Regions from separate parts of the Cytobacillus sp. SAFR-174 genome, predicted to be linked through region 3. Evidence: riboswitches for the same ligand, from Rfam matches in the RefSeq annotation. Region 3 holds a riboswitch; each other region holds the start of a gene.
The links. A riboswitch is a leader RNA that binds a small molecule or an ion and turns the genes downstream of it on or off. The one in region 3 is predicted to bind cyclic di-GMP.
Positions count from the first base shown of each region.

Region 1: linked by a shared signal. The riboswitch ahead of ACTHRG_RS16100 (anti-repressor SinI family protein) and the one ahead of ACTHRG_RS04990 (hypothetical protein) in region 3 are both predicted to bind cyclic di-GMP.
Region 2: linked by a shared signal. The riboswitch ahead of ACTHRG_RS20270 (hypothetical protein) and the one ahead of ACTHRG_RS04990 (hypothetical protein) in region 3 are both predicted to bind cyclic di-GMP.

Region 1 is NZ_JBQCMZ010000016.1:1,695-11,962, reverse strand. It holds gene ACTHRG_RS16120 (class I SAM-dependent methyltransferase) at 1-19, opposite strand, end outside; gene ACTHRG_RS16115 (FAD-dependent oxidoreductase) at 16-1,317, opposite strand; gene mnmH (tRNA 2-selenouridine(34) synthase MnmH) at 1,689-2,747, shown strand; gene ACTHRG_RS16105 (helix-turn-helix domain-containing protein) at 2,926-3,249, shown strand; gene ACTHRG_RS16100 (anti-repressor SinI family protein) at 3,351-3,500, opposite strand; cyclic di-GMP riboswitch class I at 3,528-3,616, opposite strand; gene ACTHRG_RS16095 (hypothetical protein) at 3,758-4,009, opposite strand; gene ACTHRG_RS16090 (DUF5658 family protein) at 4,073-4,366, opposite strand; gene ACTHRG_RS16085 (LPXTG cell wall anchor domain-containing protein) at 4,446-5,402, opposite strand; gene ACTHRG_RS16080 (CalY family protein) at 5,471-6,064, opposite strand; gene sipW (signal peptidase I SipW) at 6,147-6,737, opposite strand; gene ACTHRG_RS16070 (helix-turn-helix domain-containing protein) at 7,004-7,345, shown strand; gene ACTHRG_RS16065 (class D sortase) at 7,346-7,957, shown strand; gene ACTHRG_RS16060 (hypothetical protein) at 8,163-9,359, shown strand; gene ACTHRG_RS16055 (pseudouridine-5'-phosphate glycosidase) at 9,613-10,268, opposite strand, start outside.
Region 2 is NZ_JBQCMZ010000025.1:6,832-17,099, forward strand. It holds gene ACTHRG_RS20225 (YdiK family protein) at 1-140, opposite strand, end outside; gene ACTHRG_RS20230 (CPBP family intramembrane glutamic endopeptidase) at 185-910, opposite strand; gene groES (co-chaperone GroES) at 1,202-1,486, shown strand; gene groL (chaperonin GroEL) at 1,548-3,179, shown strand; gene ACTHRG_RS20245 (hypothetical protein) at 3,730-3,933, shown strand; gene ACTHRG_RS20250 (hypothetical protein) at 4,542-5,063, shown strand; gene ACTHRG_RS20255 (hypothetical protein) at 5,124-5,456, shown strand; gene ACTHRG_RS20260 (VOC family protein) at 5,691-6,038, shown strand; gene ACTHRG_RS20265 (DUF4317 domain-containing protein) at 6,176-7,360, opposite strand; cyclic di-GMP riboswitch class I at 7,747-7,834, shown strand; gene ACTHRG_RS20270 (hypothetical protein) at 7,947-8,315, shown strand; gene ACTHRG_RS20275 (hypothetical protein) at 8,305-9,081, shown strand; gene ACTHRG_RS20280 (methyl-accepting chemotaxis protein) at 9,142-10,268, shown strand, end outside.
Region 3 is NZ_JBQCMZ010000003.1:225,437-235,704, reverse strand. It holds gene ACTHRG_RS05010 (S41 family peptidase) at 1-224, opposite strand, end outside; gene ACTHRG_RS05005 (hypothetical protein) at 330-1,166, opposite strand; gene ACTHRG_RS05000 (hypothetical protein) at 1,486-3,132, opposite strand; gene tagU (polyisoprenyl-teichoic acid--peptidoglycan teichoic acid transferase TagU) at 3,316-4,236, shown strand; gene ACTHRG_RS04990 (hypothetical protein) at 4,358-4,588, opposite strand; cyclic di-GMP riboswitch class I at 4,742-4,825, opposite strand; gene ACTHRG_RS04985 (penicillin-binding transpeptidase domain-containing protein) at 5,139-7,145, opposite strand; gene argH (argininosuccinate lyase) at 7,429-8,919, opposite strand; gene ACTHRG_RS04975 (ABC transporter permease) at 8,934-10,268, opposite strand, start outside.

The sequences.
Region 1 (10,268 bases), on a different contig from region 3:
TCACATATTCATTTATCATGGCTGTTCAACCTTCTTCCAGGGATAGTCTTCTTTTTCTGTATAAAAATAATGGCTTTTATCAGCAGCTGATAATTCTGTTTTTCTTGCCGGCAGCATTCCTGCCTGAATCAATCGGTCCCAAAGACTCTCCGGCCAATATCCAAGACCTGAAACATTCAGCATTTGCTTATATTGCAGAGTTTTGTCTCTTTCGATCTGCTTTAGGCCTTTGCGGCGTATTCCTGTAATAACCCGGTTCGAATAGGAATAGGCTATGGCGGATAAGTGACTGAGACTAATCATGTTTTCAGCGCGTGGCTTGCGGACTTTTTCATACCATTTAAGCTTGTCCGGCGAAAATCTTCCGCTCGCATACATCTCTGCAAGCAATTCCCCAAGCACATCGGCATCTTGAATCGCCATATTCATGCCTTCCCCTGCCATCGGGTGGACAGTATGGGCCGCATCGCCCAATATCGCGAGTCTTCCATCCACATATTTATCTGCATAAAAGGCTGTCGGAATCATTAACTGAATATCCTTCCAATTTTTCAGCCTGGTCACATACCCTTCCAATTCCGGAAAAAGCTCTACATAATTTTTATGGAAATAGTGAATTCCTTTTTTGAGATGCTCCTTATACGTGCCCTCAGGAATTAAATAAACAGATCGCACTTTCGCATCCGGCAGCGGAAATAATCCGAGGAACCGCTCATCCTTAGAGATAATTTTCCCTTCCTCCAATGATTGAGGCCGGGGGAAGGTTACCGTTAGAAATTGATGGTTGTACTCAATCTTTTTAATTTTGCTGTTCATTTCTTTTCTGGTAATGGAATTCCTTCCTTCAGCGCCTATAAAAAAGTCAGCCCTCACTGTCAGCTGCTCCTTTACATCCTTCCGCTCAACCAATAATTGGCCCTTGTCATACCCTTTTGCCAGGGACCCTGACAGATAATGAAAGTTCGAATATTGAAGCGCCTGATTCAGAAGGATTCCTTTCAGCCTTTCATGCTCGATCATAAGCGAGTAATCATAATTCCCAGGGAGGATGCTGTAATCCATGGCAAACTCTTTTTCCCCTTCCTCAAACGCAATCCGGGAAAATGAAAAGCCATTATCAAGGATTTCATCCAAAGCACCCAGCTGATTAAAGATTTTCAGGCTCTTTGGCTGCAGGAGTTCTCCCTTATAAACGGAAGAGGGGGCATCCAGCTTTTCCAGAACTGTGACATCCAGATTGGCTTGGGCCAGCTTCAGTCCAAGTGTCAAACCGCCAATCCCTCCGCCTATAATGGCAACCTCTGTATTCAAGGACATATTTCCACCACCTTTGCCTTTTATTTAACCTTCTTTTTAAAAAGCAAAACCAATGGATATGCTGATATTACAAAGTCTGGAAAAAATTATAAGAACAAACTTTTGAAAATAGGAGTATGATTGTGATAGACACCTATAATTTCAAAATCCTGTATAATAGAGAGAGTCAAATCAATTAACGTTCCTTTTAGGGCGATATATAGCAATACCGCAGTCTAACGGGCAGTAAGATCCCCACTAGAAACTGCAGTAAAATTCAAAGGTGAATTAATGGTGCCAAACTGCCCGTAAGGCCCGATTAGTTCAACTAACCAATCAGCGGAAAACACCCCCTCTGATCGGAGTTTCACTTTAATTTTGGAGGCAATAAAATGAGAGAAATAGCAGTCGAACAATATATCCAGATGGACAACGCAGTTCCGGTCGATGTCAGGTCTCCAATTGAATTCGAGGAGTGCAGCATTCCCGGTGCTGTCAATGTGCCTCTTTTCACTAATGAAGAGCGTGCGGAAATCGGAACATTATATAAGAAAGAAGGTTCTGATGCGGCTAAGTGGAGAGCGATGGAAATCGTTTCACCTAAAATTCCGTCCATGATGCAGAAAATCAGAGACCTGAAAAATGATGGCTTCCAGCCTGTCATTTACTGCTGGCGCGGCGGCATGCGCAGCAAAGCCGTTACTACATTTATCACATATGCCGGTGTTTCAATCCCCCGTTTAATTGGAGGGTATCGAGCGTACCGTCAATATATACTTGAAAACACTGCAAGCCTGATTCCTGAAAAAGCAGTTGTGATCCACGGGATGACCGGCGTCGGGAAAACAGATGTGCTGAAGGTGTTAAGTCAAAAAGGATATCCTGTTCTTGATCTGGAAGAAATGGCAGGACACCGCGGATCGATCTTCGGCTCCTTTGGCATGGGGGAAGGCAGCACACAGAAAACATTTGATGCTCTTTTGTATCAAGCCCTTTCTGAGGTTAAAGGCTCCCCTTATATTATTATGGAAGCTGAAAGCAAGCGGATTGGCAAGGTGGTTCAGCCGGACGAGCTGCTCGATACTAAAAAAAACGCAATCCACATTGATATGTTTGCAAGCATCGAATCCCGTGTCCAGCGTATTCTGAGGGACTATGTGGAACCATATCAAAAAGAAGGATGGTTCAAGCCGAAAGTGGATGAAAGCCTTGTGTTTATTAAAAAACGGCTGAAGGATACCGAAATCCGCGAGCAGCTGGATGAATCAGTTCAAACGGAGAACTACGAGCTATTTATTAAGCTTTTATTAGAACACTATTACGACCCGCGCTATGCTTTTAAACAGCATGATTATGAAGGCGAATTCCACCATGTGAATGCAGATGATGTGGAAGCAGCTGCACAGCAGGTTATTCAAATAATTGAGAAGCAAAATGCTCCCGTCTTATGACGAGGAGCATTACTTTTTGAGAGCGACAAAAGATATATTTTTTAAAAACTGTGATAACTAGCTATTTAAATCGGTTGACACTGTGGTATGATGATAATAATATTGAACAAAACGTTCTTAATATGGAACTCATTATGATATAATCCTATTACATACAAAATAAGGTGTGTGGTATACGATGATCGGTGATCGTGTAAAAAAACTTCGCCAGGAAAAGAAAATGTCCTTATCCGAGCTTGCAGACCAGGCCGGTGTGGCAAAATCATACTTAAGCTCACTTGAACGAAATTTGCAGACCAATCCATCGATTCAATTCCTTGAAAAAATCGCAGGTGTCCTGAATGTTCCCGTGGACCATTTGATCCATGAGCAGATCAACAAGGAAGATCTGGATTCCGAATGGATGAAAATTGTGAAAGAAGCCATGGAGTCTGGTGTTTCCAAGGAGCAATTTAGGGAGTTTTTGGATTTTAATAAGTGGAAAAGCGGACAAAAATCATAATAGCCATGAGCCTGAATACACAGGCTTATTTTTTTGGCAAAAATAAAAAGCATTTCCATTTAGAGATGCCTCTAACAGAAATACTTAGCAATATCGGATATTTAAGCTTCGATCAGAACCTCTTTGGCTCTGTTATTATGTAAAAACTCTCTAACTTCTTCCTTTTGCAGGCCTAAGTTTCTTGCTTCCATAATTAACTGCAGCCACTCTAAATCAATCTCTTCGACCTTAATATTTTGCTCTGTCAACATTCTTCCCCCCAGGATACGTATCGTATTCCAGGCAATCCAGCCATCGTAGTATTTTTCAATACCTTAGACCCGCGACTTTGCGTCCCCATCTTTCAATGAGTTTGCCTTTTTCTGCGCCTATCGGCTCAAAGAAATATTTTCCATAGATGTATTCTACTATGGGCGTATTGCTAATGGTGTCTTTTTTTGTAAATATAATTAATTATTTTAATATTAAATTAATTTATTTTTCGACAAAAGTCTCTCAAATCCCTCACTTATTTAAGTGTTCTCTGTTTAGAATAGTAAGAATGGCCGATTCTTTTCCTATAATTCTTATTAATTTCCTGCAGAGAATAGGTGTGCGAAATTTTCTTTTTCTTATAGATAATATGGGCCGGTTCCCGTGTCATCGCATCCAGAAAAGTTTCATTCGTCAAATCAGTTCCGCAAACCGGGCAAAGCCACTCTCCGGTTTCAGTGCTGCTGAAAGATGGGTTATGGCATTTAGTGCAGTTTTTTTGATACATGAGACACCGCCTGAACTATTTTATATTGATATATATTTCCTATTTGGGTTTTAATGAATGCTGTTAAGCAATTAATGAGAAAAGCCAAACAGCGTGCAGCAGGCATACGATTGAATACATAATTGAAGCTCCGGCTGCTAATAGCTTGACTTTAGATTCTGCGGAGATAACTATTGATAATATGATAAGTAAACAAGAAAGAATTATTTTAAGAGAAAGAAATAAAAAAGGGTGAAGGTCATAAAGATTACCCATTAGCGGATTGCTTTCTTCTATAACATTAAAGTGGAGTCCTAGGGCAGTAAGAAATCCGTCCAGCAGATTTAAGATGGCAAGATAATAAAGCAGCTTTTTCATGTGATCACCACTTTTTAGCTAAGGTGAGTATTTATAAATAAAAATTAAGGCCACGAAGTTTTTACTCTCCTGGCCTTCTCTATCGTTCACTTCTTATCCTTCTATAAAAAACAAGGATTAATACACTTCCTGTTCCCAATAACAATCCGCCGATCAATAGTAAGTTATAAGTATTGGTAGCTGTGTTTGGCAAAAGATTATCGGTCATTTCAGGATTTATAACAATATTGTCTTTAGAATCACCAGGTTTCGCTCCTTCGTCCGTGGTTTCATCAGAAGGTTCTTCTTCACTTGGAGGATCTCCATCTCCTGGCGGGTCTCCATCATCTGGTGGATCTCCGTCACCTGGCGGGTCTCCATCATCTGGCGGGTCTCCATCATCTGGCGGGTCTCCGTCACCTGGCGGGTCTCCATCATCTGGCGGGTCTCCGTCACCTGGCGGGTCTCCATCATCTGGCGGGTCTCCATCTCCTGGTGGATCTCCATCATCTGGCGGGTCTCCATCTCCTGGTGGGTCTCCATCATCTGGCGGGTCTCCATCATCTGGCGGGTCAGTTGGATCCGTTAATGCCTCAGCAAGAAATATGATTTCTACCTCAGCAGAAGAATCCTGAAAGTCATTTCCAAGAGTGTAAGGCATTGAAACTTGAAAGAATAACTGCTCAGAGCTGCCCTTTGCCAGCTTCCTTGGAGTAAACCCTTCAAAGTCTTTTAACTTTCCTTCAAATAGAATATCTGAATCCTTCTTAACCAAAAGATCAAGTTCTTCGAAAAGCCCTTTTACGGATTTTTTCTTTCCAATTTGCGCTGTGTATCTGAAATCCTGTTTTCCCTGGTTTAGGATGGTTATATCTCGGGGCATCCAGTCACCTGGTTTGAGGTCACCTACTTCGAAAAAGTAGCCGTTTATGTTTGTGTTGATATCTAGTTCTTTATCAGCTGCTAATGCAGTTTTTTCTCCTAAAAAGATAACAAACAGTAAAAATGCTATAATTGAATATATAAGTGGTCTTGCCAATAAACATTTTGATTTCATGGCATTACCTCACAAATTATATTGAACAAGAGGCGGGGAAATTCCCCACCCCTTGTTTTAAGAGATGATTATTTTGCTTCTCCTTCGCCTTGCTTACCTTCGAATGTCCATTCTAGTTCTAAAGAATCGCCCTGGTATTCGTTCTGTTCTTGACCATTATCTACAAACTCATATTGAACATAAAGTGTATCCGTTGTACCGGCTGCTAAATTTCCTCCGTGTTCAGCGAACCAACCACTCCAGAAGTTACCCTCAATCACATCAGGACTCATATTTTTCAAATCATATAATGTTGTTGACCAAATTGGTGTATCAATTTTGTCAGCATTAAGTAAGAAATTAACTCGAATATGCTTACCAAAATCTTCTGCATTATTACTATTTGCATCAGTTACTGTATAATCTGTCATTAAATCAATAGTGGCAATATCAAGCGAACCTCCATTTACAAGTTGGAAAGAACGCAACATAGTATCACCAGGTTTGATATCTCCCACATCAATAATTGTAGTAGGATTTGCACTTAGGTCTAGCGTTCCAGCAGCAAATTTAGCATTTGCTTCAGCAGTGTCACTGAAATAAGCAAATGTTCCCCCACCAACTAATGAAATCCCTAGTGCTGCAGATGCAATACCCATACCTAATTTCTTTTTTAAAGTCATTTCCCTTTTCCTCCTCTACCCCATTCGGGTATGTATGATTTTTTATATTGACCCTTGTTATTAACAAGGAGTGCAACCAAAGCTAAGCCGTTTTTTCATTTGAATCATTTTTCTTATTCTTGGAATCAAGTTCTCTTAAGCCCTGCATGATGCTAAATGCTGAGTATGCCAGAAGAAGAACTCCCGGACCAATCAGCAGAATCGCTCCGCCTTCTTTTGATTGTGCAAAATCTATGAAATATCCCACATATGGAATCGTGAAACCAGAGTATACGGCTCTTACATTTTCAGAAAGCACTGGGTCCATGTCTGCAGCGTTATTGTTATCCCCTTTTGTTTCATACATGACATGTTCGCCGCTTGTAGTGACACCAACAATGCGGTGGGTGATCAGCTTTTGCTCATCGGCCTGGAAAGTAATGATGTCTCCCTTTTTCAAGTCTTTACTTTGGGATGAATCAACCGGCTTGACTGCAATGACAGATCCTGTCATAAAGGTTGGCTCCATTGAACCTGATAACACGGTTTTAAGCTGGTAACCAAATGCCTGAGGTTCTCCGCCAGAGGCTTTAGATGAAACAACGAGCACTGCCATAATGATTAAATTGATAAACAATATTGCTGTAATCAAATTGCTAATAATCTTTCCTGCTGTTTTCCAGCTAACTTTCAATTCACCGTCACCTTCCTTTAAAGAAAGAAGATTGTTCTTTCTTTATGTTCGTTTTGTTCTTTTTATCGAACCGTTAAGTCGAGTATAGTCCATCCTTCTTATTTTGAAAAATTCCAAATTCAGCCGTTTTTTCGTTTTAAAGAACATTTTTCGTTCTTTTTCTAAGTATATCTCGAGAATTCTCACTATTTTGTATTTTTTATTGAACGTTTTGTTCGTTATAATGAAAATATCTTTATATTTTATGATAAGGGAGTATTATGCCTATGATAGGTGGCCGGATTAAAAGTTTGAGGATCAAAAAGGGATACTCGATTAATGAGCTTTCCGAAAAAGCCGAGGTATCCAAATCATATTTGAGCTACATTGAGAGAGGTATACAGGAGAACCCTTCACTGCAGGTTTTATCGCGAATCGCCAGGACACTGGATGCTAATCTTGAAGAGCTGCTGGAGGAGAATAAAGAACAGATTACCGATTTGTCTAAGCTGGATGAGGAGTGGGTTTCCCTTGTCAAGGAAGCAATCAGGCAGGGAATCACAAAAGAGGATTTCTCCTATTATCTTGAGTTCATTAAATTTAAGAAAATGAATGGAGGGAACGTTTAGTTGAAGGTTAGAGGCCGTTTGCTGATTATAGCTGCCTCCTTCCTTATTCTAATCGGAGGCGGTGTGGTCCTGTTTTCACTGCAGGAAATGTACGCTCAGGAGAAGAAAACCAAGGATTCTTTAGCCCAGGCACAAGAAAGAGTTCATAACGCAGTGAATAAAGAAAGAAGAAATGTTCTCCAAACAGAACAACCACTGGATGTTTCCTTTGAGCAGGGTGAAGCCATTGGGATTCTAAAGATCCCCCGCTTGGAAGCTGAACTTCCCATTATAGAAGGAACAGATGAGGATGAACTTGAAAAGGGGGTTGGCCATTACTCAACAACTGTTCTTCCGGGCCAGTCTGATCAAATTTTATTATCAGGGCATCGGGATACAGTTTTTCGCCGGCTTGGTGAACTTGAAATTGGAGATATACTTCAAGTTATCATGCCCTATGGAGAATATAGATATGAGATAACAGAAACAGAGATTGTTGATGCGGATGATACTACAGTGATTAATTCCACTGCTCCACAAGAAATTCTCACTGTTTCCACTTGCTATCCTTTTTCATATGTAGGAAATGCACCAAATCGTTATATTTTATCTGCTAAAAGATTAGTTAATTAAATTAAATTTTATGAAATGTTCTCAATAAAGAATATCTATGCGAAAATTTGAGTAAAATCTAGATAATGAGAGAAAAGATACTATTTACCTGCCAAAAACTTAAATTATTCCATTTCCAAATTTACTTTCCTAATAGTATAATGAATTTTAATTCTATATAAAGAACAAATTCAATTTTAATAATGAACATTCAAAGGAGGTTACATTGATGGAACCGAGAGGGGTGAGAATTAAAAGAATGAGAAGGAAAAGAAGAAAACAAATGGCAAAAGCCGCTGCTTCCAGTTTTGCACTTTCATCCTCCATTGTTGTTGGAGCACATTTCATATCGCCTACATATGCTCAATTCAACAGCACTGATGAAGCAAACTCGACTATTGAGGCATGCTTTATTTTTCCCAGAACAATAGAACAAGATTATGTAATCAAGTCAGAAGATGTCTTCAAAAAATTGGATGAGGAAATACAACAGGCATTGTCTCTAAAAAGCAGTATTTCTGAAATAGATGCTGATGCTAAACTAAAGAACGTAAAGCCTTATCCCAACGGCCATACCAATCCATCCGAACCAGCATCTGATAGCAGTGCCTCAATAAAAGGGCTAACAGCTACCCGTTCTTCGTTAGAATCACATATAAACAGTCTGCAAAATAACATATCCACAGCTAAACAGGACTTAAATGCGATTAGCTCCTTAAGCAGTCAATTATCTGCTTCAATCCAGCAGCTGGAGAATTACAATAACGCTCTCGAAACTGCAGTAACAAAGTCAAAAACTCATACTGAAGAAATAACAACCCTTTTAGATACAATAAACGGATTCAAAGATCAAGCTATCACAGAATGCACTTATGAAGAAACTTACTTTGAAGAGCAAATTACCAAGATGGAGAGTTATTCAAAGGATGCTGAAACTCTTATAACCCAAGCCAAAGAGGAACAAACCGCTTCCCTGGAAAAGATCAAAAGCTATAATGACAAACTAAATCAGTTAAGGAATATGGAAAGCAATATTCAGGACGAGATTTCTAAGTTTGAAAGCAGCATTGATCATCTGAATAGCCGTATTTCAGATATCGATGCTCAAATTCAAAAGCTTGAAAAAGAACAACAGGAAGCTGAACAAAAGAAAAAAGCTGAAAAGGAAGCCGCTGATAAGAAAAAGAAAGAAAACAAGCCTCCTGAAGAGCAGCCAGCAACACCTCCAACTAATGATAAGCCAAATGAGGTGGAAACCAAACCTGCTGATGAACCAGAAGTGGAGCAACCAACAGAGGAACAATCACAAGAAGAACAGCCACAAGAGGAACAAAACAGCACATCTGAGAGTGATAGTGAAACACCACAACAAAACGAATCCCCATCCGAAAATGCAGAAACCACCTCAGAAGAAGCTAAATGAAAAGTTCCCGAGAGCTAAGTGTGATTCACACTTAGCTCTCTTTTTTTAATTTCAAGTGCCCTTTTTACTTCATCTAGACAAACACCCGTCCCCCATCCAAGAACCTGTACATATCCTTTACTATATGGGTTTCCAGAAGGGACGTTATCCTAATGATCAATCTTTTAAGATTATTATTATATCTAGGCATCATCATCACCACTATCATTCTATCAGTATAAAAAAGCCAGACTTCCCAAGCCTGGCTTTCCCTTTACTTATGCAAACTTACAGCAATCCTAGAACCCACTTCCGCATTATGCTTCACCAATGCAATATTCGCTGTCAGGCTTCTTCCTTCTGTCAATTCCTTCACTTTTCCCAGAAGGAATGGAGTCACTTTTTTCCCTGAGATATTGTTTTCATTCGCTTCTTTTAAAGCTGTTTCAATAACCCCATTAATAAACGCCTCTTCCATTGCATCTTTTTCAGGGATTGGGTTGGCAATGACAACTCCCCCTTTTAGGCCAAGCTCCCATTTTGTGCGAATCATTTCGGCTGCTTCTTCTGCATTGTCCACACGGTAGTTCACGCTGAACGGACTAGTACGGGTATAGAAGGCAGGCAATACATCTGTTTCAAACCCAACTACCGGTACGCCATAGGTTTCTAAGTATTCAAGCGTTAAACCGAGATCCAGGATGGATTTCGCACCTGCACAGATAACGGCGACATTGGTCATCGCCAGCTCCTGAAGGTCAGCTGAGATGTCCATGGTGGTTTCCGCTTCGCGGTGAACGCCGCCTATTCCGCCTGTGACAAAGACTTCAATGCCGGCAAGCTCTGCACAGATCATGGTGGCTGCTACCGTTGTGGCACCATTTTTTTTCTTCGCAACTAAATATGGAAGGTCGCGGCGGCTTGCTTTTT
Region 2 (10,268 bases), on a different contig from region 3:
TCAAATGTGGCAATTAGCATCAGAAAATAAGTAAAGAATCCCCAGCTTTCTTCCCGCTGGGTATTCTGGATGGCTATAAAGGTGAAAAGGCATCCGAGAAGGATGTAAATAAAGCCTGAAAACAAAGGTGTACTTCTCATGATAATCCCCCAGTAATTTTAAAACTCCACAGCATTTCGCTATGCTAGAAAAAGCTGATAAAGCTCTGCATGTTTTCCATTTCCTTTAACCACTTTTGCATATTATCCTGATTCAGCTGGACAACCGCAACAAAGGTGTTCATCGCCACATGGGCAAAAATCGGCACGATGATCCGCTTTGTCTTGACATATAAGAAGGCAAAGGTGAATCCCATTGCTGAGTATAACAGTACATGTTCAGGCTCAAAATGGGCAAGTGCAAAAATGACCGAGCTGATCAGGGCCGAAAGGAAGAAGTTGAAGCGCTTGTGAAGAGAGCCGAAAATAACTTTTCTAAAGACGATCTCCTCAAGGATGGGCCCGATGACGGAACTGATTAAAATGACGATTGGCGATGCTTCAATTATCCGGATAATCTGCTGTGTATTTTCAGATCCCATTTCAATGCCGATCAGGTTTTCGATGCTTGCAGCAGTAGCTTGAGCGATCAGGGCCAAAAATATGCCTCCAATAGCCCAGCCCACTGAGCCTGCTATAGAAGAGGCATCCCTATCCAGTCCCCGTTTCATTTCTTTCCTTAGTAATAGAAGTGTAATGATCAGCGTTATCGTGAAACTGATCACGAGCCAATAGGCAACAGCCAGAATCTGCATATTCTCCGGATTCTGTCCCAGGGCATCGGCAGCTAATAAAACGAGCGGAACGCCAAATAAGCTTGAAAGCTGCATGGCAATATAGGCGATTAATATAATCCAGTATTCCTTTTTCAAAATGTTTTACTCCTTAATCTGAGTGTTGGAAAACAAGTCCTAAAGTCATTGTACTCTTTATAAGGAGCGGGTTTCAAATATCAGCACACCCAAGCAGGAAAATACTATGGTAAAGATGACTTGTGTCGAAATATAGCGTGCATGCGCGAATGAATTTTTTTATAAAAAATTTAAGCTTCACCCTTGCAAATAGAAATGAGATTCATTAATATAATAATTGTGTTAGCACTCAAATAGAGAGAGTGCTAATAAATAAAAATATTTACATATTATTTGAGGAGGTTGTTTCACTTGTTAAAGCCACTAGGTGATCGAATCATTATCGAGCTTGTTGAAACTGAAGAAAAAACTGCAAGCGGCATCGTACTGCCGGACACTGCTAAAGAGAAGCCTCAAGAAGGCAAAGTTGTAGCTGTGGGAACTGGCCGCGTTCTTGAAAATGGTGAGCGTGTTGCACTTGAAGTTGCTGACGGCGACCGTATCATCTTCTCAAAATATGCTGGTACTGAAGTGAAGTATGAAGGCAAAGAATATTTAATTTTACGTGAAAATGACATTCTTGCTGTAATTGGCTAAGCGCCGATCAGACGAAGATTATTAAAAGATAAAGCTAAAATTTTTGAGGAGGTTTTTATCAATGGCTAAAGAGATTAAATTTAGTGAAGAAGCCCGCCGCGCGATGCTTCGCGGTGTAGATTCCCTTGCAAATGCGGTAAAAGTAACTCTTGGACCTAAAGGACGCAACGTGGTTCTTGAGAAGAAATTCGGTTCTCCATTAATCACTAATGATGGTGTGACAATCGCAAAGGAAATCGAACTTGAAGATGCTTTTGAAAACATGGGTGCGAAGCTTGTTGCTGAAGTAGCAAGCAAAACAAACGATGTTGCCGGTGACGGTACAACAACTGCAACTGTTCTTGCTCAGGCAATGATCCGTGAAGGCCTTAAGAACGTAACTGCAGGCGCTAACCCAATGGGCATCCGCAAAGGAATTGAAAAAGCGGTTTCTACCGCTGTTGAAGAGTTAAAAGCTATTTCAAAACCTATCGAAAACAAAGAATCCATCGCACAGGTTGCTGCGATTTCTGCTGCTGACAATGAAGTTGGCCAGCTGATCGCTGAAGCAATGGAGCGCGTTGGCAACGACGGTGTTATCACAATCGAAGAATCTAAAGGATTCACAACTGAGCTTGATGTAGTAGAAGGTATGCAATTCGACCGCGGATATGCTTCTCCATACATGGTGACAGATTCTGATAAGATGGAAGCGGTTCTTGAAAACCCTTATATCTTAATCACTGATAAGAAGATCACAAGCATCCAGGAAATCCTTCCTGTACTTGAGCAGGTTGTACAGCAAGGCAAGCCATTATTGCTTGTAGCTGAAGATGTTGAAGGTGAAGCACTTGCTACACTAGTAGTAAATAAGCTTCGCGGAACATTCAATGCAGTAGCGGTTAAAGCTCCTGGCTTCGGTGACCGCCGTAAAGCTATGCTTGAAGATATCGCGATCCTGACTGGCGGTGAAGTAATCACTGAAGAGTTAGGCCGTGACCTTAAATCTGCTACAATCGATTCTTTAGGACGCGCTTCTAAAGTGGTTGTTTCTAAAGAAAACACGACGATCGTTGAAGGTGCTGGAGACAGCGCGCAAATCGGCGGCCGTGTGAACCAGATCCGCACTCAAATGGAAGAAACAACTTCTGAATTTGACCGCGAAAAATTACAAGAGCGCCTTGCTAAGCTAGCTGGCGGTGTGGCAGTGGTTAAAGTTGGTGCTGCTACTGAAACTGAATTGAAAGAGCGCAAGCTACGCATCGAAGACGCCCTTAACTCTACACGTGCAGCTGTAGAAGAAGGAATTGTTTCCGGTGGTGGTGTTGCCCTTCTAAACGTATACAACAAAGTGGCTTCTATCCAGGCTGAAGGCGATGAAGCAACAGGTATCAACATCGTACTTCGTGCGATGGAAGAGCCTGTACGCACAATTGCTCACAATGCTGGCCTTGAAGGTTCAGTTATTGTTGACCGCTTAAAGCGCGAAGCAGTTGGAACAGGCTTCAACGCAGCTACTGGCGAGTGGGTAAACATGATCGAAGCTGGTATCGTTGACCCAACTAAAGTAACTCGTTCAGCTCTTCAAAACGCTGGATCAGTTGCAGCTATGTTCTTAACAACTGAAGCAGTTGTTGCTGACAAGCCGGAAGAAAATGCTGGCCCTGCAATGCCTGACATGGGCGGCATGGGTGGAATGGGCGGCATGATGTAATCATTGCCCATAAACGTTGATATACCAAGGATTGAGGGCTACAGAGGTAGCCTTCAATCAGTAAAAAATCACATTTCGTTCACATTATCTGCGATTTTGTGATATGAAGAATGTTGCTGAAATGGTCTTTTAATCCTTTCGGCAGCATTCTTTTTCTTTTTTCTGTAACATGTGTATGCGAAAGAGATTTGGAGTGGCATGCTTCTCAATAGAAGTCTTCTTAATATCCTTTACATTCGAACGATAGTGTTCTTTTGAATAAATCAGTTTGCTTTCTCTTTGCAGAAAATGAAATTGGCATCGTGATAATCTGGATTCATAAGTCGGTTTGCTAACTTATTCTTGTTCTGCTTTAAGTGTTGGTGGTGGATACTATGTTAATCGAGATACTAAGCTTAAGTAGTAAACACCGAACAAAACAAAGTTAAGAGCAGCTCAGTGTATTAATAATCCATATGGCTCTCAAAGCTACTCTTCAAACATAGGTGAAAGTTGGAATGTTACTTATGATGACTGGTGGTATGGGAAAACACTATATGAAATTAAACTTGTGGAAACAATAACAGATTCACATAAAACAGCAGAGATAGTTAAAGCTACATCAGGGGTTAGGGTGAGGAACTTCGAACCTGGACCGGGGGCAGACACAAAAACAGAAGAATGGGTAGTTTTACTTCTTGACGAAAATGATAATGACCCATTAATTATCTGGCAAATAAGAAATGAACAAACGATCTGGTTTAAAACAAAATAGAAATAAACTGAAAATGCCCTTCTCACTCGAGAGGGGCATTTTTATCGAAAATTACTTGAATATCCTTTACATTGACAAGTTCAATTTGCTTTGTGTCAAGGTCTCTAATCTCTCAATAACCAGATTTATATACATAAATCACTTAATAAACTTTATCTTTATATATTACTTTGTAGTTCCCCATAACTCCCCAGCTGCGTTTAAATGGTTTTACGGTTCTATTTTACTATTTAAAGAAAGTAATCCTTACTTCTGAAAACGGGAAGATTCTTAGACCTTCTCCAGATTTTCTCTAATTATTAGATATGCCCTAAGATAAAAATAATTATAGGATTATTTATTGCTTAACCTATGTATAGTGAAGTGGGGTTATTTGTAAAAAGTATGCTTATAGTTATATTTTTTATCGTAAATGAGCGAAATATAAATTAAAGACTGTCAGAATTACAATAGGTCTTTATTCTTATCAATTACACTATTTTTCCATATGTTGTTTAATTTTAGTAGAAAGTAACTAGCCATGAAAAATAAGTGCAGAAAAGGATATTTCTAAAATCTGAAGGGCGTTTAATAAGTATTTAATTGAATAGAGATGAGGAGAATTTAATATGAAGAAATTATTGTATACTCTTTTAGCTGCCTTATTTATTGCCGGTTGTTCCAATGAGGAAACTAAAGACGTTAAAAATGTGGAAAAGAGCACTGAAAACATAGCACAAGTGCCAATTAAACAGGCTAGTTTTGAGAGTTTTTCTGATAAAAAGACTTATGAAATAATTGGCGAGATGGAAAAATTCGCTTTATTTAAGAAGCCTTTTGAAGTAGAAAAGGAAGATACATATACTTGGTTAGTTTGGATAGAAAACCAGGAAAAAGCTGAGGAATTGATTGGAAAAGAAGTAGAGATTTTTGGAACAAATGAAAGAACTAAGGAAAAAGAGTTATTGACTTCTAGTAATATAGAGAAATTGACTTCCGATGATCCACAATTTCCTGGTAGTGAGTTAGCTGTGAAATTCTATGCTAAATTGAAATTGCTTAGAAAAGGGAAATGGAAAATAGAGTCATATGTTGATAACGAATTATTAGGTTCAACAGTTATTTATGTAGAAGGAAAAGATGAACTATAAAAAATGTTTACATACTAATTGGCCATTAGTTTGTTATAAAAAATTTTTGGAGGTGCAAAAATGAAAAAGAAAGTTATTAGCTGTATTACCGTATTAAGTTTATCATTCGGTATCGTAGGAGCTGCAGGAGCTGCATCAATTCCAACTGCAAAACAACCTACAACAAATTTTGAACCATCAATATCTATTCTAAATGTGCAAAGAGCCCACATGGAATACAGATATTACTCAAAACAGGAATATCAAATGAGTGGGTCAACTCCTTCAAGTCATTTTATTACTACATCCGATGGTTATTATGGTACCATTTATAGAAAATCTATTACTGAATATGGAGCAAATAAGGATTGGTGGAAAGTACAGTATTCAGGTACTTTAACAAAGTTTGAATAAGCGAAAAGCGCACAAAAGATGGGCGGCATGATGTAATCATCGCCCAAACCCCTTAATATTTTAGAGGGCTTATTATTTCTCAACTAAAATTAGAGGTTTCTCATGAGTTGTGCAAACTTGTGGGAAGCCTCTTTTTAGTCTAATAGGACAGTATAGTTGAAGAAGGAGCTTAATATTACATCTCGAATATCTAATGTAATTGAAAAATAAAAAGAAAGACAGGAGCTGGTTACAATGATAAAAGGTATTGGCGGGATATTTTGGAGAACCAAGAATCTTGATGTTGTGAAAAAATGGTACAGTGAAGTGCTGAAGATTGAAATAGATAATTGGAATGGGACTGTGATTACCCCCCAATTAGGAAATGAGACGATCTTTTCTTTCTTTGCAGAAAAGGACAGTTATTTTCCAACAGAACAAGAAGTAATGTTGAATTTCCAGGTCCATAATCTAGACGAGATGATTACACATCTAGAACAAATTGGTGTACCTCTGGTTAAGGAAAAAGAGGTTAGTGAGTTTGGAAAGTTTATTTGGATTGAAGATCCTGAAGGTAGACTGGTCGAGCTTTGGGAGAAATAGCGTATTTGATAATAAAGAGACATAGAGACAGGCGCCTTGTCTCAACCCCTAAACTGCTTATAACGCCAAAAAAGGAATTCCTATCTGGAAATTCCTTTTTTAAATAGTATACTTATTTCGAAAGGTATCGCCGCTGCTTATTCTTTATCCTGACCCCCGCCAAAAGCTTCCGGAATCATCGTAAAGCCTTCAATCACGGTATCTTCTTCCACCTCGATCATCAGGTAACGCTTGCCGTCAAAATTAATTTGTCTTACATATCTAAGATCCTGCGGGCAGATGGATATGTTGGCTGCTTTTGTGCTGATTTTGATTGATTTTGAATTGTATTTGGGCAGGACGCTGCTTGCTTTTATTTCATATTTGTCATCATCGATGATTTTTTGATAAGCGGATTGGACCTTTTCTGAATCAATGTCTTCGATGCCGCTTACCTTTAAAACATGTTCTACGTCTTTGGAATCCAGCTTCGGCGGTTCATCCTCTTCGTTTTCCACGATCATCCGGTTTATCTCTTCATATACGCTGGAAAGTGTTGATGGGCTAAGCTGATCTCCTGTGACGTCTTTAATAATTTCTTCAAAAACGATTTTATCATCCTGCGCCGTCATTGTTTCTTCCCCGTTTAACACGTCCTCAATGAACTGGTGGTCGGGCTCATGGACCTTGCCTGCAGAATACAGGACGTGATTGACATCAGCCGCGTGATCAGTGAAGCAAGGGAATAGGAACCCTGAAATGGGAGACTTGAGGTTGATAATCGGATCAACGGTAAAATGATATTTAAATTCCCTTTCAACATAATCAAAAAGCAGTTCTTTCTTCGGTTCCTGCGTGTTATTGATGCTGCAGAGAATAAAGGGATGAGAATAAACGGCATCCCGTTCACTTTCCTCGGCCTCTGGATTGCGGCGCTTCATAGGCTTTAGATACTCTCCGCGAATGAACGTAACAACAATATCTTTTTCATATTGCCGGACTCCCAGCATTTTGCCGACAATCTGAAGCATTTGTTCCGTCCAGCCCTCAGCATCATTGGTCAGCAGCCCTTGATGAAGGATGAGCTGACTGCTGTTTTCCGCATCCCTCTGAAACTTTAATTCAAAGAGCTTTTCATCCAATTGGCCGCCAAGCATCTTTTTGAAGTTGTCCATAAAGAGCTCCTGCTGATCCTGATCCAGCATTTCAAAAGGCTGGCTCTCATAATGATATATCTCGCTTGATTCCTTCATAATATAGACGTTAAAAATATCTGAGATCTTTAGTAAGTCATTATTTAACTTAAATTGTTTCCGAATCTGTGCAATGTCTTTTTTGTTCACGGTTAAAATCCACTCCTAAACTGCCCAATATGCATATTTACTAGAATAACAAAATACATCAGTTCTATAAATTATTAATCTCAGTTATTTTCGCTTTTTTGAAAAGGGACTTGTTAATTTAGAAATTAAGAACATAGAGTTGGTTTTTACCGGCCGGGGTTTGTGCTAACGATGTTCTGTGGAATGCTGCTATTTTGCTAACATAAAGATTGTTAATTGAGGCTTCTCATAAGTTGACTAAACCTATGGGAGACATTTTTATTTCTTTAATATCAAATTGTATAAAATTGGATTTGTAAATAAAAAATACAAGTATCGACAAAAAATGGCAAGTTTACTATAATGGTATAGTAAAATGTAATCGTGAAATTAGTCCTATTTAATAAAATAGAAAAAGGCAAACTTATCGAAAGGTAAGGACGCAAAGCTACGAGTCTAAAATCCTCTTGGGGTAATGACAGTCGGGTTGCCAAGGATAATAAAGACAGTTTATTTGGCTATCCCTTTTAATTTGGGGATAGTCTTTTTTTGGACACTGTCTAAATAGGCAAAAAAATATGAAGAATACAGGCAGAGGAGATCAGAGATGATAGTTGTAGATAAGAAAAAATACAAAATGGCCATTAATGAGGTTGCAAAGGAAGTTCATGTACAGGTTCATGGGTTAATGAGAGAGGAGGATGCGGAAGGTTATATGATAGATTTACAGGATACGATTAATAAGGTATCAAGGCAAAGTTATACATTTGTTGTAGATGGGACCCACCAATCACCTGTCCCATCAAAGGTGGTTCCACAGCTTGAACAGACAATGCAATTTTATTCTTCACTGGGATTTAAGGATATTCTTGTAGTAAAACCATCATCTAAAATTGCGCAGGTGCAAATCAGGAATGCACTTGAGAGAATTGAGTTCTCGGGTACATTCATTGATAAAGTGCCTCATGGCATCTGATGTTGGTGACAATGATGAAGGAATCATTATTTTACATTTGAAAGGGAGTAAAGAAGTGCAAACAACACTAGAGTTATATACATACGAAATCATAAAGAAGGATCAGCCAGAATTAATTGTGAAAGCAGCAGATTGTCTGGCTCGAACATTCATAGGGGTAGAGGTTGCAGGGAAATGGATTCAGGAGCCAATGGTAGGTCAATTGAATATAGGCTATGAGGATTTCTATCAGTTTACCAAGGATTATTTAGACTCTACGATTGAACAGGGATATTGCGCAGTTGCACTGGATGCTCATCATAATGTTGTTGGTGTACTTGCGGGAGATACAAATGCACCTGAGATAATCGGAGAAGATATATTTGAAGGTTCTTTTTATGATATGAATGTAATTCTGCGTGTTTTGGAAGATGTGGATAAACGTTTCATGGAAGATTATAAAATACAGAATGGACATGACATTATAGATGGGGAACTATTACACCTTTTTATGTTAGGCGTAATTGCTGAACATAATCGTCAAGAAATTATTCAGCAACTAGGAAATAGATTAATCGCAAAAGCATCATCCCAAGGATTAAAGGCTGTTCTAGGTGAAGCAACCAACCCGAAATCAATACGTGTAATGGAAAAATATCATAATATGAAAAAATATAAAGATACAGAAGGAAATTTTATCGTCTATAAATATCAAGAGAACCTTAAGTTGCGTGGCATTCCTGAAAATGTAGCGGATGGTACATATATCCTTATAAAAGAGCTTTAAATGTAAACACACTAAACTGAAGTTTAATTTAATTAAATAGATGTAAGGGGATTTTCAAAAATGGAAGCGATTATGCTAGGCATCATTATTATCTTAATGGGAGTATCGGTTTTTTTGGCCTACCGGTATTTTTCGTTAAAGCGCCATCTTCATATTCATAAAGAAATATTAAATGGAATGGAAGAATTATCAGCGGGCAACATTGCAAACAAAGTTGATGAACGAAGCTCTAAACATGCTGTATTTAATGGGCTTATCGACTATTTCGGCCTTGTAAGGGAAAAGTTTTATTCATATTCAAAAGATGTTCAGGAAAAAGGTGAAAACCTTACGGAAGTCGGTGAATATGCTTCTGAGAAAGCAGATATTGTTAGAGCGGCAATTGATGAGGTAGGCAGAGGGTTGACGAAACAATTGGCAGCAACAGAAGAAAGTGCTGCATCTATGGAAGAAATGACACAGGCTATCGAAAATCTATCCGGCAGATCACTTCAGATATCAGATCAATCGAATACTACCTTAGAACTGACGCAGGAAGGAAACGAGAAGCTAAAGGATTCCTTAGATAAGATGAATCAGTTTAATCAAACTGTAAATATAACATTTGATGCCATAAATAAACTCGGAGAAAAATCTCATGAAATCGGCACAATTGTAAAAGTGATAACAGGAATTTCAGAACAAATTAATTTATTAGCATTGAATGCGGCCATAGAAGCGGCCCGTGCGGGGGAGCATGGCAAGGGGTTTGCGGTCGTTGCTGATGAGGTTCGGAAATTGGCCGAACAATCACGGCAGTCTTCCTCTGAAGTATCAACCATTGTAAGGAATATACAGGAAGAAACTGAAATAGTTGTAAATTCCATGCAGCAGGGAACAGAGGAATTGAAAGATACAAATACCACCCTTGTAGAAGTTGGGACCATGTTCAAAAAAATTCTGGCTACTACAACAATTATTGCTGAAAATAATGAAAACTCTTCTGCGAGTACACAGGAATTATCCTCTGCTTCACAGCAGATCATGGCAACAATTGTTGAGATTGCCTCAATCTCACGGGAATCTGTTGAAATGTTTGAGGAGCTAATCGATATAAGTGATGATGAACTGTCTGCAATGCAAAAACTTGTACAGGTAGCAAAGAACCTTGTTGAGCTTACAAATGATGTGAATAAATTAATATTTGC
Region 3 (10,268 bases):
TCCGCAAACTCTTCAGCCGACATGTAAACAGAGTATAAATCCAGGTACCGGACCATTTCTTTAATCGAGGGCTTGGCCAGCACCCAGTCCGGCAGCTCTTCCACATAATAATCCCGGATGAGCTCCCTTGCTTCTTCAACCGGCCCTGCCGATGCTGATGCAGCAGAGAAATTAACTAATAGAATCAGAGCCAATAAAACAGAGAAATACCTTTTTAAAAGCATGCTTGTCCATCCTCTCTTGATTGAATTCTACTTATCTTATCGGATGAGAGGGTGATATTCTGCAGTGAAAAAGCCCTCTCATAAGAGAAGGCCCCATCCATTTTATTACTGTACTTTAAACCACAGCTCATCTTCCCAGCCGCGATTCCAGACGATATAAGGATTGTCATTGGCATCCACAACAAACGGAACCCATCCTTCAGTCTGGCCGCCTTTGTAAAGATCCTGAAGTTCAGGGCTTGGCGTAACAAAGCCGATGTAATGATCATTCAGCGCGCCTTTTTGGGTGACCGTATCAAACATGGCCTTATTGACCATCCAGGAATCAAATGTTTTTCCTTCATACTCGATTAATTTAATTTTGAATTTAGCAAGGATATATTTTTTTCCTGCAGGCGGAGGAGGATTCAGCGAATTTGCCTGCTGCATCATTTGCCACGCCTGATTAGCGTCTGTTACGGCTTCTGTCATGGTAATCTGGTATTTCTTTTTGCCATCCATCCAGTCATTGGCCGTCATGTCCCAGGTAACGCCAACTGTAGTTGGGTTGCCCATTTTCCCATAAGGATTATGGATGCATTGAGCTGCTCTTAGTTTTGTTTTGCTAGGCGTTTCATATTTCACCTTTGTGTCGCGGTCTACATAATAGCCGCCGCCTACACTCAGCTTGCCGGGCTTAAAGGCATAAATACGATAAAACTCGCCTTTCTTCAATGTGCGGGAAGGGACTTTTTTCTCTCCCTGAAGCTTGTAAAGAGTTGTGTCTTTTAGGACCGTCAAACGCCCAATCTGGCCGGACTTTAATTCTACGCCGTCCCACCAGATCTTCTTCACACCTTTGTACTGATTGCAGAACGTATTGCTTTCAGCTGCACTTGCCGCAGGTGCTGTAAAACCGAACAGCATTAAGAAAGATAGAATAACAGTTAACCATTTTTTCACTTTTTTGTACCATCCTTCCATTTTTTATCAAGGTTATTATACTGTATATATTTTGGCGCAGGTAATAGTAAGGTGATAGATTAAGAAAGTTGAGAAAATAGTCCCTATTTATAGTTGTGTTGTTAGTCTGAAAGTTCTATTTGCAGAATTCCTTTCTCTATTTGCAGGTATGGGATTCTATTTGCAGAAGCCGGGATTCTATTTGCCAAATTGGAAATCTATTTGCAGAATGCTGCCTGCTATTTGCATTGTTCACATTTACCCGTAAAAAAGGCCCCCGTTCCGGAGAGCCTTTCATAGAAAATGGTTAAATAGGTTTTTATTTAATGCTCTTTAACATAGCTTCAATGCCATCCCGTACATAATCCGCATTATGCTCAATGGAATAATTAATCTGAATCAGCCGGCCATCGTGGTTTATGACCATTTCATACAAGTAAAAGCCATTGGCGGCAGTGTGAACATGATAAAGTGTGCCTGGAAGCAGCTCTTCCTCCACGGCCTTCACTGGTGTGCCGTATGATTGCAGCGCCTCACGCTTCAGGACTTCTATGTCTGTTCCCTGTTCAAGCGTTCTGAGGCTTAAGTGTCCGGTCGGATCACAAATGACTGTTCCCTTTATTGGGTCATCAATTAAACAGCTTTCGTCTCTCGGAATATAGACTAAGCCATTTCCATGGTCATAGAGTGTAAACGCCCCTGCCACATCGATTGAGTACCCATAGTCAGTGTAATAGGTTCCTCTTTTAAAGCCGTTTCCATAGTTGAAAGCACCGATTCCGAGATTCGCGTAATAAGACTTGGTTTCACCGGAGAGGTTTGTAACATCGACTTTGAAGCGGAAAGTGCGGCCAGGAGCTCCGTCATTCTCTTTTAGAGTCGGGTCGGGCAGCTTGAAAAGTTCAGATTGAGATAAATCTGCAGAAAGCCGGTCCGCTTTTTCCACTGAGTGAATTTCTTCCGTCATTTCTTCTCCATTCATCTCTCTGGTAACATAGACAACTGCTTTTTTTGCTGGCGCAGACAAATGTAATTCCAATGATTCGAGCGGATAGGCATCTGTCAAACTCAGCATCATGGTGTGGTTTTTATTGATTGTCAGGTGTGTTCCTTTACTGCCTGCATAACGTACAAATGCCGACTCCAGCGTTACTTCTTCCTTGTCCCATTCGCTGATTAGCGTTTGATATTCTTCGTATGTTTTCATTAAAGTCTGATAGATGGCTGAGGAAGGCAGCAGATTTCCTGTCTTTTCCCCATTAACAAATAAAGCATATGTTTCATCCAGATATCTTTTGGATTCAGGTAAATTTCCGCTGTCTATATTGGTTTTCACTTTATCTAAAGCCATTTTAATAGAAACGGGATAAAGCGCCTGTCCACGCACCTGTTCGGCCGACTTTTTAAAATGCTGGCGGATTAAGTCCCGGGTGGTCTGGCCGTACACCCGGTCCAAGAGATACGATTGCTTTTTTAGCTCCCATGACAGATTGTGATATAGCCGCTCTGTTTCATTGTTTATGATATGTTTGTCCAGCTGGTTTTTCAGGGAGAGTTTTGCTTTCTCAATCTTTGCTCCTGCATTGATCGCATCGATATAAGCGACTGCCCGGCCCGTCTTGCCAGGCTGCACACTGATATATAAGTTCACATTTTTCTCCAGGCGATTTAGAAGCTCCGTTTTCTTTCCACTTTGGGGAAGGCTCCCGACTGCCTTTTTTGCTTGAGCATAAGCTGTCTTCGTCCCATTATAATAACCCCATGGTATAGTCTTGCCATCACCTGTTCCTTCAATAGAAATGGCCCACTTAAGAGACCCTGCATAACTCTCCGATTGCCTTACGAGCTTTTCTGCGTAGACTGATGAAGCTGCGGCTTTAACAGGTTCTGCTCCGCTTGAAAAAAGCATTGCTGAAAAGATAGCTGCTCCTGCGAGACATGAGATCACTTTTCTGGCAGGTTTCAAATAACTCTCCTCCTTTTAACTGAACTGATAATAAATTCCATTCGATTATAGTCCCGGGTTTCTTTAAATTCTATAGGTAAATAAATACAAAAAACACTTCTGCTGCGGCACATCCAGGATAGTTCTTTTTCATTACAATTGTGGTATTATCGATCTAGGATTTTTAATTTGAGGTGAAATCATTTGGCTGGCAAAAAGGGACGGAAAAAGTGGACTCTTGTTATCGCGCTGTTTATTATCACATTGCTATTAGGTGCAGGCGCCTATGCTTTTTATGTATATAACTCTTTGACTTCTGCTGTTGATACCATGCAGGAGCCGATTCAGCGGGAAAAATCGGAGAAGCGTGAAGAAACGATTACCTTAAAAGATAGAGAGCCGTTTTCGGTCCTACTGCTTGGAGTGGACGAGCGTAAGGGAGACAAAGGCCGATCGGATACGATGATTGTGCTGACTGTTAATCCCGACTTGAAATCTGTCAAAATGCTGAGCATTCCCAGAGATACGCGGACTGACATCATCGGGCACGGAACGGAAGACAAAATCAATCATGCCTATGCTTTTGGCGATGTTGAGATGGCCATCAATACAGTAGAAGATTTCCTGGATATCCCGATTGATTATTACATTACAATGAATATGGATGGCTTTAAGGATATTGTGGATGCTGTCAACGGGATTGATGTAACCAACGAAACAGACTTCAACATGGGGAAATTCCATTTTAACGAGGGAAGCATTCACCTTAACGGAAGCGAAGCATTATCCTATGTGCGAATGAGAAAGAATGACCCGAATGGGGATTTTGGCCGCCAGCAAAGACAGCGCCAGGTCATCCAGGGTGTTATTAACAAAGGGGCGAGCTTCAGCTCCCTGACTCGTTTTGATGACATCTTTGCAGCGCTCGGCAAAAACGTTAAAACTGATATTACCTTTAAAGAAATGATGGATATTCAAAAGAATTATAAAGACACAAGAAATAACATTCAGCAGCTGACCATAGAAGGTGATGGCCAGTATATCGGGGACATCTGGTATCTGATAGTGCCAGATGAAGAAAAGCAGCGGGTCCAGGGTGAGCTGAAGGGACATTTAGGATTATAACTTAAAAACAGTGCATTCCTGATGGGGGAATGCACTGTTTTTTATATGAAAACATGCAGGGAGGGACTGTTCTGCAGAAGCTTTCGAGAAGATCAACCTGGAGTGTTAGAAGAAAACCTGATTACATTGCAACTGCCTTTCCCTGTGTCATTTTGCCATATGCTTCAGAAAGATTCTTCAGGCATTCCTGCCTTAGTCTTTCATGACAAGAGAAGTCATACAGCAGTTCATTTTCAAGTTTGGATGTAATCGCCTTCAGCCTTTCAAGTTTAGATTCCTTTAAGCGATTATTTGCCAGATAAGCTTTTATCTCTTTTTCAAAGTATTCCACCGTTCCAAATATTACACCCATTAAAATCCGCCTCCTGTTATTAGATTTTTCAGTCATTTATTCGTTTCCCTATCTGCACACCAGCAAACATCCAAACAGCAAAGAGGCCTGCATTAAGGCAGACCTGATGTTTGGTTACAATGAGTTTAGGGCCAATTTTCCGGCACCAAATACACCTGCAACCCGACTATCATAGTCCATGACCTTAGACTCGTGGCTTTGCGTCCTTATTTTTCAATAAGTTTGCCGAATATTTGTTTTTCGTTACTATTATAATAAGACTTTTCAGCTATTTATTTCAACAATTTTCGATAAAATCTTAAAATAACATTACTTTTGATATATATATATGCCCGGCGGATAAGAAACTTGTCCTCTATTTGCAGGTTTTTCTCCTCTATTTGCAAAATTAAGACTGCTATTTGCAAGATTAGATATCTAATTGCAAGTTCATGCTGGCTATTTGCGGTATCAGGCCATCTATTTGCTGTGACTGTTCAAGGTTCACAGCAGTCCTAATGTTTCGCCGGGCATTAAAAAAGCCTGCACCCTATGGATGCAGACTCTGTTCTTAAAATCGCCCTTTATGCTCTTCAAAAACCTTCTTCACTTTCTCCACGACCACTTTCGATCCGCCGCTGTTTTCAACGCCTTCTATCATCATCGCAATGAGCAGCTTAGGAGACTGCGGGTTGTAGGCAACAAACAGACCATTTTCCTGGCCTTTTTCATCCGCACTTTTCTTCAGCTCCGCAGTTCCGGTCTTCCCCGCCAGCGGGTAATCTTTCATATAAGCCGTACGGCCGGTTCCGCTTGGGTCCTGGATGACTTTAGCCATTGCGGCTGCCACCGTGCCGGCTGTTTCTTCACTCATGATAGCTTCCTTCAGCACCTGGCCCTTTTCATCTTCTTCCAGGAGAACAGGTTTGATCATGGAACCTTTATTGATAAAAGGTGTGTAGGATGCTGCAAGATGGACAATGCTCATTTCCACCTGTCCCTGGCCATAGCCGGAATCAGCCAGCAGGATCTCTGTATCCAGGCCGCCAATCTTGGATTGTTCCAGCGGGAATGCGTATGGAATTTCCTCTTCAAACGCGAATTTCTTGAGTCCGGCTGAAAACTTTTCTTTTCCCAGTTCAAGCGCCTGCTGGGCAAAATAGATATTATCCGAATACATCATTGCTTTTTCAAAATTGACCGGTCCGCCCGGATCTTTGACACGAGTGACTTTATAGCCGCCCCAGGAACTATCCTTCTGCCATTGCAGGCCTTTGACATTAATGGTTTCATCAAGAGTTAATGTTCCCTCTGTCAGTCCGATTGCTGCTGTCAGCGGCTTCATCACGGAACCTGGCGCATAGGTTTGCTTGAACCGTGTCAGAAGGGGCATGTCCTTATTTGCTTCAATCGCCTTCCATTCATCCGCGGTAAAACCGAGTGAAGCCTGGTTCGGGTCAAAGCTCGGGCTGCTGACGAGTGCCAGTGTATTACCGGTTACCGGGTCAATTGCCGCTGCGGTTCCCGGCTTTCCTCCAAGCTCTGTGTAAAGAGATCTCTGCAGGTTCATATCGATGGTAAGCTGAATCGTTTCACCGTTCTCCACCGGCTTTTCAGCGAGAACCACTTCAGAACCGTCTTTCTTCTGGATGCCGATTTTGATTCCGTTCGACCCTTTTAGTCGCTCTTCAAGGACCTGTTCAAGCCCTCTTTTCCCGATGATATCGGTGCTTGAATAGCCTTTACGCTCTTTCATTTCATCTGCAGTAATTGTTCCCACATAGCCGATAAGATGGGCTGCTGACTCACCCATTGGATAGACTCTGCCTTTGACATCCTGCTTCAGGACGCCTGGCAATGCGAACACTTTATCAAGTGTCGCCTGATCATCCGGGGACACTTTTTTAATAGGAACAAAATAGCTCGGCTGCACCCAGCTCGCGTTCAAGCTTTTATTAATCTGCTCTTCTGACATTCCCAAGGCTGCAGACAAGCCTTTTATCGTTTGCTCCTTCTGATCGCCCATTTGTTCAGGCACGACACCGATTTCATAGAGGGTGCCATTTAGAGCAAGAGGGTCACCTGTGCGGTCCACAATATCTCCGCGCTGCGCCGGAACAGTTGAATAGCTGATTTTATCCTCTGGCCCCAGCTCCGGAAAAATATAAGTCGTATCCCAGGCAACATACCAGTTTTCTTCCTCTTTCGCTTCTTCCTTCACAAGCTTGGCATCATGGGTAAACTCAATTTTGCCGGCAGCACTGTCCATGCTTGCTGAAAAAGGAAAACTTGCCTTCTCTTCTTTTTTGTATTCCTTTTCCATATCCGGCTTGTATGTTACCTTCAGATTATCTATCTCTAAATCCTTATAAACCTTTTCATACCGGGCTGCAAAATCCTTTTTGCTGATCGACTGCTTCGCATCCTTCGACAGGAATTCATACATCTTCTCAAACTCCTGCTTATTCCAGTGCTCCACATACTGCGAAAAGCGATCCTGCGGCTTAATCTCCTTATTGCACCCGCTCAAAGCGGCCAAAATCAGGGCTGCAAAAACAAAATATAAAACCTTTCTCATACATCACCCTCCCTGATACTATATTATCATTTAATTGGAGAAATTTCCTAGTGACAGGTACCACCCGAATTTTGTCGAAAACTCAAAAAGAAGACTCCACATTAAAGTGAAGTCCCGCTAAAAAAGATAACGAAGATAGTTTAGTAGGAAGCTCATAATATCCTCACTGCCCCCAAGATCAAGTCTTCCAGAGAAGTCACTGGGCCACCGGTGATATTAGTACCGTCAGCAAGAGTGCCAGAAGGTTAGATTAATAGACTTTAGCAAATAGGAACGACACTAGTCAAAATCTAAAATTAATCAAATTCTCCCGCTTCTCCTTAAGTCCTCTCACAGTCCCCTCATAGCTGAGCAGTTCCCCTGTGAGGATTTCATTCCGTTCCTTGATCATTCTCGAGACCTCATCCGGATTTGGTCCTCCCTGGAGTCTGCGGATCTGTACAAAGTATTCTGGAGAAATGATTTTCTTCCACTCTTCCTCTGACAGGGAAACGGGAACATATCCCTGAATAACTTCATTTACATCTTCCACTTTCCAGTCGCATAGCTCTTTCTGATCCTTCACCGTTTGTTTCGAAATATAGCTGGCAATGGAGTGAGCTTTCCGGAATGGGATACTGTAGTCTCTTGCCAGGGTGTCAGCTAATTCTGTGATTGTGATGCACGATTTTTTGGCCATTTCTTTCGCATGGTCTTTATTGACCTTTAAAGTGGCAATCACGGCATACATCAGCTTTAATACCCGATTCGCATTATTAAAGGCGCGATACAGATGGGGCTGCAGATCATCTTCTGTATCGACGATATCGCCGAATGGCGTGTTATGGACCATGTTCATGGCAGCGTATGCTTCACCATAGGCACTGCTGGCAATGGATCTGGAATGCTCAATGGAAACCGGGTTCCGCTTCTGCGGCATTATGCTGCTCACCTGCACGTAAGGATCTGCCACCTGGAAAGTGCCAAACTCTCTTGTTACATGCTGAAGGAAATCCTGGATCCACCGGCCGGTATTCACCATGCAGGTCATCAGGGCGGATGACGTCTCCAGCAGGTAATCGGCTCCCGCAATCGAGTCATATGAATTCTCGATAATCCCCTCAAATCCCAGCAGTTCACGCGTACGGTCTCTGCAAATCGGGAAGCCGGTCGTTGTAAGGGCCGCTGCGCCAAGAGAGGATTTGTTTACGGTTTTATAGGCAGCCCACAGCCGGTTGATATCCCTTTGAAGAACATCATAAACAGCCAGCAGATAATGCCCCAGCGTAGTCGGCTGGGCCGGCTGTGTATGAGTATAGCCGGTCATATAGGTCTCTTTATGCTCTTCAGCTTGCTCAAGCAATGCCTCACTAAGCTGATAAGCACTTCCCAAAAGCTGAAGCAGATGTTCCCTCAGGACGAGCCTGTACATAGCGATCCCCATATCATTCCGGCTCCGGGCAATATGGATTTTCCCGGCCAGCTCATCACCGATCTCTTCTCCTATTTTCGCTTCCATCATAAAAAAGAGATCTTCAAACTGAGGCTGGTAGGATAATGAGCTGGTGTCTGACATTGCCACTTTATTAATTCCTTCGAGCATGGTTCTTGCTTCTTCTTCCGGAATGATTCCCTGTTCTGCCAGCATGATCACATGTGCCCGGTGGATATCGAACATGACATGGAACAGATAATCCCGCTGGTCATTGAAAACAGGCATCAGCAGTTCTTCTGCATACGTCTTGCCAGGAAAGGCATGGCCTTCACTTTTAATAAATTCTTCTAATTTGCTCATTTTTTCAACTCCGTTTATGACAATGATTTCTCAGCTTTTACACCAAAAAACTTGTTTGATATGAACAGAACCAGTGCGATTAACGTTATCTGGATCATTCCGTAAGCTGCCGCCTGGCCCATATTGAACATTCTCAGCTGATTCATAATCTCGATGGAGATCGGGCGGTTTGAAAGGGTATACAGCAATACAGACGTTGGAAATTCACCGACTGACTCAACAAATGCCAGTAATGTTCCTGATAAAACCCCTGGCATAATGATCGGAAGGATTACTTTTCTGAACGTATAGAACCACTTTGCCCCAAGGCTTCTCGAGGCTTCTTCTATAGAATCATCCAATTGCTCCAACACAGCATTGGTCGATCTGACGACTAATGGAATATGGCGGATAAAATAGGCCAGAGGCAAAATCCAGAATGTGCCGACAAGAATGTTGCCAAACGAGAAGATGTTCGGCTCATTAAAAGCAAAAATCAAATTCATCCCTATAACAGTGGCCGGCAATGCCCATGGAATCATAACCAGAATATCCACAAAGCTTTTCCCGACAAATTTCCGTTTAACGAGCACATAGGATGCCAATACGCCAAAGACAAGGTTCCCTGCTGTAGCGATAACCGACAGGATCAAGCTATTTTTCAGCGGTTTGAATATGTTCGGATCCTGGAACAATAAACGATAGTTTTCAAAATTAAATACTGAAGGATAGGTCTGCCACGTCCAGGTCCCGTCCGGCACGAGCGACAGCAGGAGAATCGTGAAATGAGGAAGCAGCAGAATGATGACTCCCACGATTCCTGTAAAGACCAGTATCCACTTCAAAACAGGATTATTCACTTCACTGCGATGGGCGCCAATCCCTTTAGAAGCCATTCGGTAATCCTTGCGGTTTTGGTACCAGCGCATAAATAATAGGAAGCTGATTGATACAACCGATAAAATAACCGATTGTGTGGCGGCCACTTCCATATCGCCGTTGATTTTTGAAAAATAGATCTGCAGACTCAGCACTCTGAATCCGCCTGCCAGCAGAAACGGCGCACTAAAGGAAGCCATCGAGATCATAAACACCAATAAGGATGCGGCGACAATAGCCGGTGTCAATAATGGAAAGGTTACTTTCCAGAACACATTAAACCGGTTGGCACCCAGGTTGTATGCAGCTTCTTCAAGAGATGGATCAATTTTATTAATGGCTGATGAAACAGTCATATAGAAATACACATACATAGTATATGCATGGACTATCAAAATGCCTGATATGCCGCCTATTTTAAACGGGACTTCATCCAGCCCGAACAGGTCTTTAATGGCATTGGGAATCAATCCGGTTTCTCCATACAGGAA